2 regions of the Chryseobacterium sp. SG20098 genome follow, and region 2 is predicted to be linked to the other one. Evidence: riboswitches for the same ligand, from Rfam matches in the RefSeq annotation. Region 2 holds a riboswitch; the other holds the start of a gene.

Region 1 (3,879 bases), 2.5 Mb from region 2:
AAAATTCATCTGCTTGAAACAGCTCCCTGGAAACAACGTACCCAGAAAATGTATGATAAGATGGTTCTCACACCTCGCTTAACCGCCTGGTATGGAGATGAGAAAAATGCCTATCCTTCAGACAATGAACTGGATGCCCATCATTGGACACCGGAACTGTTTTCTTTAAAACAAAGAATAGAAGAAACATTTGGCTATCAGTTCAATTCCGTATTGTTGAACCTTTACAGAGATCATAACGATTCTGTTGCCTGGCATCGGGATAAGGAAAGCAGATATGGGAAACGTCCGGTGATTGCATCAGTAAGTCTGGGGCAGACCAGAAATTTTGATTTCAGGAAAAAAGACCATCATCAGAGTAAATACAGCCTGCCTCTTCCTCACGGATCATTATTGATTATGAAAGGAGACCTTCAGGAAAACTGGGAACATCGTATTGCCAAGTCTCTAACCGCTATGAAGGAGCGTATTAATCTTACATTCCGGTTGGTTAATAAGTTGTAAGGTATTTATTCATAATGTTTTATGATTAGGTTAGAAGTGTTGTAATAGGTTTTTGGCAGATAAATTGTTGCATTTATAAACAAAGTCATTGTTTGACTTCATTAATATCACCACTTAAAATTTATTATTATGAAAAATCTTGTAGTAACAATTTTTGCATTAGCTGCTTTAACGGCCTGCAAAAAAAACGAACCGACAACCACGAGCCAATCTGAGGAAAGTACCACAATGTCTGCCCCTGCAGAATCCGGGATGACGGTAAGCGACTCCACCAAAATGTCAGACATCAAAGATCAGAAAAGTACTCTCAGTGATCAGGACAAAAAGTTTGCAGATGCTGCAGCCATAGGAGGACTGATGGAAGTAATGATGGGAAAACTGGCCGCAACAAACGCTGAAAACTCCGTGGTAAAATCTTTGGGAGCAATGATGGTAACCGATCATTCCAAAGCGAATGACGAGCTCAAGAATTGGGCTTCAGGAATAGGGTATACCTTACCCACAAGTCTGGATGCCGAAAAGCAGAAGATGTATGATGACCTGAAAGCTAAGAAAGGTAAAGACTTTGACAAAAAATATACAGATCTAATGGTCAGTGACCACAAGGAAGATGTAGAAGCATTCAAAAAAGAGGCGTCAGAAGGAACAGAAGTCTCATTAAAATCTTTCGCAGCTAAAACCCTTCCGACACTTGAACATCATTTGCAGGAATCGGAAAAAGCTAAAAATGCGGTCAAATAATATTGAGTTTTTATGACCGGCATCATAAGTATGAGCATACAATATTTAATAATTTTGAATTGATTAAATATTATTTTGTTCTTGATTATAGTAAGCTCCTCTTTTTAAGAGGAGTTTTTTGATTATTCTTTCTTTTTATATTCTTCAATTTTCTTGAATTGTCTGTAAGAATCTTTAAGGATACGAAGCTGTTCAGACACAATCTCAGTACTTTTTGGGCTGAGCTCACCTGTGTCCAGGGCATTTTGATAAGCTTCAATAGCTGCTTTTTCGCCAAATACCACATTTTCTAATGTAGATTCTATGAGATTTCCCATGGTAAAAGAATTTTTAATGTCAATCCAAGTTCTGTGAACAGCTCCTGCCATGGACGTTGAGTCCTCCGGAGTGCCTTGCTTTTCTGTGATGAGGTTGATTAGTTCATTTTTCATGATTTTCGACTGCGAAATCATATGTTCGTACTCATCTTTTACATCCGGATACATTTCCCATACTTTTCCCTCAACTTTTTCAAAGCCTTCCTTTCTGTCGTTGGTAATGTGAAGTAAGTCATTAAGTACTGATATTTCTTGATTGTCCATAATATAAATTTTTAGTTATCCATAAAATTATAATTTCCCTCATCGACTCTTTATAATCGTGATCATATCCTGTAAATAAAAAACCAAAGTCCTTTCTTTTTTCAACAAAAAGCTGCACCTTTGCCGAACAATGGGGTGCTACAAAACAGTGGCTGAGATGATACCCAGGAATGTATTTCCACACCTGATCCGGATAATGCCGGTGTAGGGATTGCTTACTGATCATCTCATCATTTGATTTCTAATAATTAATATGATGCAGGACATTTTAAAACAAATTACCTTACCGGAATGGTTCGGAGTCTTATTTTCAGTCATTCAGGTTTTACTGGCCCGTAAAAACAATGTCAACAACTATCTTTTCGGAATTGCGGGGATTCTGCTTACGCTGTATGTGATGCTTACTTCCAAGCTGTACGCTGAATTTACCTTAAATCTTTATTATCTGATCATGAGCATCTATGGATGGTTATATTGGAAATTCGGAAAGCAGAAATCAGAAATGGAAATCTCTGTTACCACCACCACAGAAAAATGGATTACGGGAGGAATTGTTCTGGGAACTTTTATCTTATTCTGGTCTTTTCTGACCCATTTTACAGACTCGGATGTTCCTATCTGGGATTCTCTGGTGAGTGCTTTTGCCTGGGCGGGAATGTGGCTGATGGCGAGACGGAAAATTGAAAACTGGGTGATGCTCAATGTCAGTAATATCATTTCTATCCCTTTAATGATTCATAAAGAATTGTATCTCTATGCTGTTTTGACGTCATTCTTATTTTTAGTAGCCATTTCCGGATATATAGAGTGGCAAAAAATTATTAAATCGAAAGCTAATGCTGAGTACTAAAGAGATTAGACGGGAACTTCATGGAGCCCCTGTAATTTCTGATAAAGTAATGCAGCATATTCATGAAGAAAAACTGCTTAAAATATGGGTTCCCAAAAAATATGGAGGACTCGGCTATCGTTTTGAAGAAGGACTTAACACCTTATTTAGCTGTGCAGAAACCGATGGAAGCTTTGGCTGGATGCTGACACTTTGTGCCGGAGCCAATTATTTTTCCAGAAATATCAAGCCTGAAATTGCTCAATTACTGTTCACCCATTCTGAAACCTGCTTTGGTGGCAGCGGAATGGTGGGAGGAACTGCAGAAAAAATAGACAACAGCCACTATCTGATCAACGGTTCATGGAATTTTGCAACAGGTGCACCTCATCTTACCCATTTTACATTGAATGCCAAAATTACAGAAAATGGAAAACCTTTAATGGATGGTCATGGCAATGGAATAATTCGATCATTTATTATTTCGAAAGAACACGCTGAGGTTATTCCCAACTGGAAATCTATGGGAATGGAGGCCAGTGGCACCTATTCATTCACTGTTGAAAATGTGCTCGTTAATGAAGACTATAGTTTTGTTTACGATACTTTTTTCACCAATGATATTCTCGACACTATTCCTTTTCGGATTTTTGCAGACTTAACACTGTTGGTCAACTATTTGGGAATGGCTTCTCATTTTATTGAAGAAGCAGAATATATTCGTCCTGAGATCCATTTCAAAAGTTTCACAGAGTCTGTTGAAAAGCATTTGGAAAAAGTATTGCAAATTGCCGGAGAAATAGAAAATATCCTAGGTGATCACAAAGATATTTCTGAAGGATATCAAAACGAAATCCACCAATATGGAGTAGAGCTGGTTCAAAGATTATCCCATCAGATTCTTACTATTTATACACAGCTGGGAATCCGGGCTACGGATATTAATTCTGAAGTGTATCAGGTGTTCTGTGATTATTTTACAGCTGCGATGCATTCTAATTTCAGACCTTCTGCTGATGATTTGGACTTTTCTTTTTGAGTAGAAAATTCTTTGTTAATAAACTTTTTATCTAATGCTGGTATTCTTTTATGACTGGCGTCATAAAGTAATTTTTATTATTTCACTATGTTTGGAATAATAAAACTAACCCCATGAAATAAGCCAACATAAAGACTTGTTAAACTAAAAATGATTAAAGATTATGAAAGACTTATTTTCATTAA
Region 2 (3,879 bases):
AACTGAAACCTTGCGTAAAATGAAATTCGACAAGGAGAAAATAACAATGCTTACAGCCTATGATTTTACCACGGCGAAGATGGTAGACGCAGGTGGAGTAGATGCTATTTTGATTGGAGACTCTGCAGCGAATGTAATGGCTGGTTTCGAAACTACATTACCCATTACGCTGGATCAAATGATTTATCATGCTCAAAGTGTGGTAAGAGGAACCGACAGAGCTTTGGTGGTAGCGGATTTACCTTTTGGAACTTATCAGAGTAATCCTGAAAAAGCACTGGAGTCTGCGGTAAGAATGATGAAGGAAGGAGGGGCGCATGCTGTAAAAATTGAAGGTGGAAAAGAAATTTCCAAGTCTATCAAAAAAATCATCAATGCCGGAATTCCGGTAATGGGACATTTGGGTTTAACACCACAGTCTATCTATAAATTCGGAACGTATAAAGTAAGAGCTAAGGAAGAAGCTGAAGCTGAAAAATTAATTGCTGATGCACAGCTTTTGGAAGAACTAGGATGTTTCTCTATCGTATTGGAAAAAATTCCTGCTGATTTAGCCAAGAAAGTAACTGAAAGTATTTCTATTCCTACCATCGGAATCGGTGCTGGCGCAGATTGTGACGGACAGGTTTTGGTGTATCATGATATGGTGGGAATGAACAAAGGTTTCAGCCCGAAATTCTTAAGAAGATACCTTGACCTTTACACAGAAATTACAGGAGCCGTTTCTCAATATGTGAAAGATGTGAAAAATGTAGAATTTCCAAACGAAAACGAAAGTTATTAATCCATGCAGAACCAACAATCTATTCAGGGAATATTATCTATTGCAGCTTTGATTTGTCTGGCCGTGGGATGGTTTAATTTATTTTCCCCGGAAATTAATCATTTGCTTTCAAGAAAAGTATTTTATGTTCTGATTGGAGCAAGCTTTTTTATTCAGGCTCCATTGCTTACCAATAAGAATTTTGTCTATGCCATGTATGCTGCTGCTGCCATCTGTGTATTCGGAGCGTTTATTCCGGAAGGCTCAAAACTTTCAGCTGTTAAAACGGTAGGCCTTCTGGCAGGGATTATCCTGTCTTTATCCAACAGAAGAAGATAGACGGAACAAGTATGAAGGAGCAGATTATATATGAAGACAACCATCTTCTGGTGATTAATAAAAAGGTGGGGCAGCTTGTACAAGGCGATAAGACCGGCGATGAATCACTATTAGAATCCACCAAGAACTTTATAAAAATAAGAGATGCTAAGCCGGGAAATGTTTTTCTCGGCTTGGTTCATCGTATAGACCGCCCAACTTCAGGACTGGTGATCTATGCAAAAACTTCCAAAGCACTTTCCCGTTTGACACAGATGGTGAAAAACCGTGAAGTGAAAAAAACATATTGGGCAGTTGTAGGAAAAGAAATGATCCCGCAAAGCCAGAGACTGGTGCATTATTTAAAGAAAAATGAAAAAAATAATAAGGCTATTGTCTTTCCGAAAGCTACTGAAGGGGCGAAAGAAGCTATTCTTACCTATCATGTGATCAAAACACTGGATAATTATCTCCTTCTTGAAATTGATCTTGAAACCGGAAGGCATCATCAGATCAGAGCACAGCTGTCCAAGACCGGAGTTCCGATTAAGGGTGATCTGAAATACGGAGCACCACGTTCCAATCCTGATGGAGGAATCAATCTTCACGCCAGAAAGCTGGAGTTTATTCATCCTGTTACCAAAGAAAATATTGAAATAACAGCTCCCGTGCCGCAGAATGATGCGATCTGGAGAGCTTGTGAGGAATAACTAAAGATTTTTAGTTAATTAAAGGCAAACATAAAAGTCCGTCTCAATTTTGAGATGGACTTTTTCTTTATTATCATTTCAGATTTTGCGCATTCTAAAAAAATGTCTAACTTCGTTCCCAACTTTAGGGGTGTCTGTTACCAACAGACTGAGACTTACCCTTTGAACCTGATCTGGATCATACCAGCGTAGGGAAAAGTAGATGACTTTTGCTGTACATTCTATTGTACAATAATGGCCATTCCTAAAGTATATTTAATTTATTAGGAATGGAACTTATAATCAACCACACCCGAAAAACATTTGATGTACTTCCTGCAAACCTGGAAGCATTACTGGCTATTGAGTTACCCGGAAAGAAAAAAGGTATTGCTGTAGCGCTCAACAACCGAATTATTCCGCTGTCAGTCTGGGCGGAAACCATTCTCAAAAACAACGATTCAGTTTTAATCATTACTGCCACTCAGGGCGGTTAATTCTCATATTTAATACCAAAAACTTATGGCTCACTCCATTACATGTTCGCCATTTCCGAACTCAAAGAAAATCTATATTGAAGGTACATTACATCCTATCAATGTAGCAATGCGTGAAATACAGCTTAGCCCAACCAAATTGACCAATGGCGGCTTTGAACATAATGCTCCGGTAACGATTTATGACACTTCAGGTCCTTATACCGATGAAAATGCGGTTATTGATATTCAGAAAGGGCTTCCAAGAATCAGAGAACAATGGATTCTGGATAGAAATGATGTCAATATCCTGGACGGAATTACATCTGAATATGGAAAAGCCCGTTTGGCGGATCCACGTCTTGACGAACTGAGGTTTTCTTATGATCATAAACCCAAAGTGGCAAAGGATGGCAAAGAACTGACCCAGCTTTACTATGCCAAACAGGGAATCATTACTCCGGAAATGGAATATGTGGCGATCCGGGAAAATCAAAGAATAGAACAGCTGGAATCAGTGTCTAAAGAAATGGCTTTTCAACATCCGGGACACAGTTTTGGAGCCAATACTCCAAAAAGCAAGATCACTCCGGAATTTGTAAGGGACGAAATTGCTGCGGGAAGAGCGATCATTCCCAATAATATCAACCACCCGGAAAGTGAACCGATGATTATCGGAAGAAATTTCCTGGTAAAGATCAATGCCAATATCGGAAACAGTGCTGTTTCATCCAGTATTGAAGAAGAAGTAGAAAAAGCAGTATGGGCCTGCCGATGGGGAGCTGATACCATTATGGATCTTTCTACCGGGAAAAATATTCACGAAACAAGAGAGTGGATTATCAGAAACAGTCCGGTTCCTATTGGTACTGTTCCGATCTATCAGGCATTGGAAAAAGTAAAAGGTGTTCCTGAAGATCTGACATGGGAAATTTTCAGAGATACCCTTATTGAACAGGCAGAACAGGGAGTTTCGTACTTCACTATTCATGCAGGTGTTTTGTTGAGATATATCCATTTAACAGCAAAAAGAGTCACCGGAATTGTATCCAGAGGAGGATCTATTATGGCAAAATGGTGTTTATTCCATCATAAAGAAAGTTTCCTATACACTCATTTTGAGGAGATTTGTGAGATCATGAAGAAGTATGACGTAGCTTTCTCTTTAGGAGATGGTCTTCGTCCCGGATCTATTGCAGATGCTAATGATGCCGCTCAGTTTGCAGAACTGGAAACTTTAGGTGAACTGACAAAAATTGCATGGAAACACAATGTACAGGTAATGATTGAAGGCCCTGGCCACGTTCCGATGCACATGATCAAAGAAAATATGGAAAAGCAATTGGAAGAATGCCATGAAGCTCCGTTTTATACCTTAGGCCCATTGACCACTGATATTGCACCGGGCTATGATCACATCACTTCAGGAATCGGTGCAGCCATGATCGGATGGTTTGGATGTGCGATGCTTTGCTATGTAACTCCGAAGGAACATTTAGGGCTTCCGAATAAAGACGATGTAAAAGTTGGAGTAATAACCTATAAGCTGGCGGCTCATGCTGCAGATTTGGCTAAAGGTCATCCGGGAGCACAGTACAGGGACAATGCATTGAGTAAAGCCAGATTTGAATTC

The links. Region 2 has a riboswitch for thiamine pyrophosphate ahead of thiS (sulfur carrier protein ThiS). Riboswitches for the same ligand answer to the same signal wherever they lie in the genome.
Region 1: another riboswitch for thiamine pyrophosphate. It lies ahead of pnuC (nicotinamide riboside transporter PnuC); the one in region 2 lies ahead of thiS (sulfur carrier protein ThiS).

The regions. Positions count from the first base shown of each region.
Region 1 covers NZ_CP134622.1:528,089-531,967, forward strand. Annotated here, with positions in the region: gene RHP76_RS02365 (alpha-ketoglutarate-dependent dioxygenase AlkB family protein) at 1-504, shown strand, start outside; gene RHP76_RS02370 (DUF4142 domain-containing protein) at 634-1,245, shown strand; gene RHP76_RS02375 (PA2169 family four-helix-bundle protein) at 1,368-1,826, opposite strand; TPP riboswitch at 1,948-2,054, shown strand; gene pnuC (nicotinamide riboside transporter PnuC) at 2,080-2,676, shown strand; gene RHP76_RS02385 (acyl-CoA dehydrogenase family protein) at 2,663-3,694, shown strand; gene RHP76_RS02390 (hypothetical protein) at 3,858-3,879, shown strand, end outside.
Region 2 covers NZ_CP134622.1:3,005,934-3,009,812, reverse strand. Annotated here, with positions in the region: gene panB (3-methyl-2-oxobutanoate hydroxymethyltransferase) at 1-784, shown strand, start outside; gene RHP76_RS13750 (hypothetical protein) at 788-1,102, shown strand; gene RHP76_RS13745 (RluA family pseudouridine synthase) at 1,114-1,791, shown strand; TPP riboswitch at 1,908-2,003, shown strand; gene thiS (sulfur carrier protein ThiS) at 2,061-2,267, shown strand; gene thiC (phosphomethylpyrimidine synthase ThiC) at 2,293-3,879, shown strand, end outside.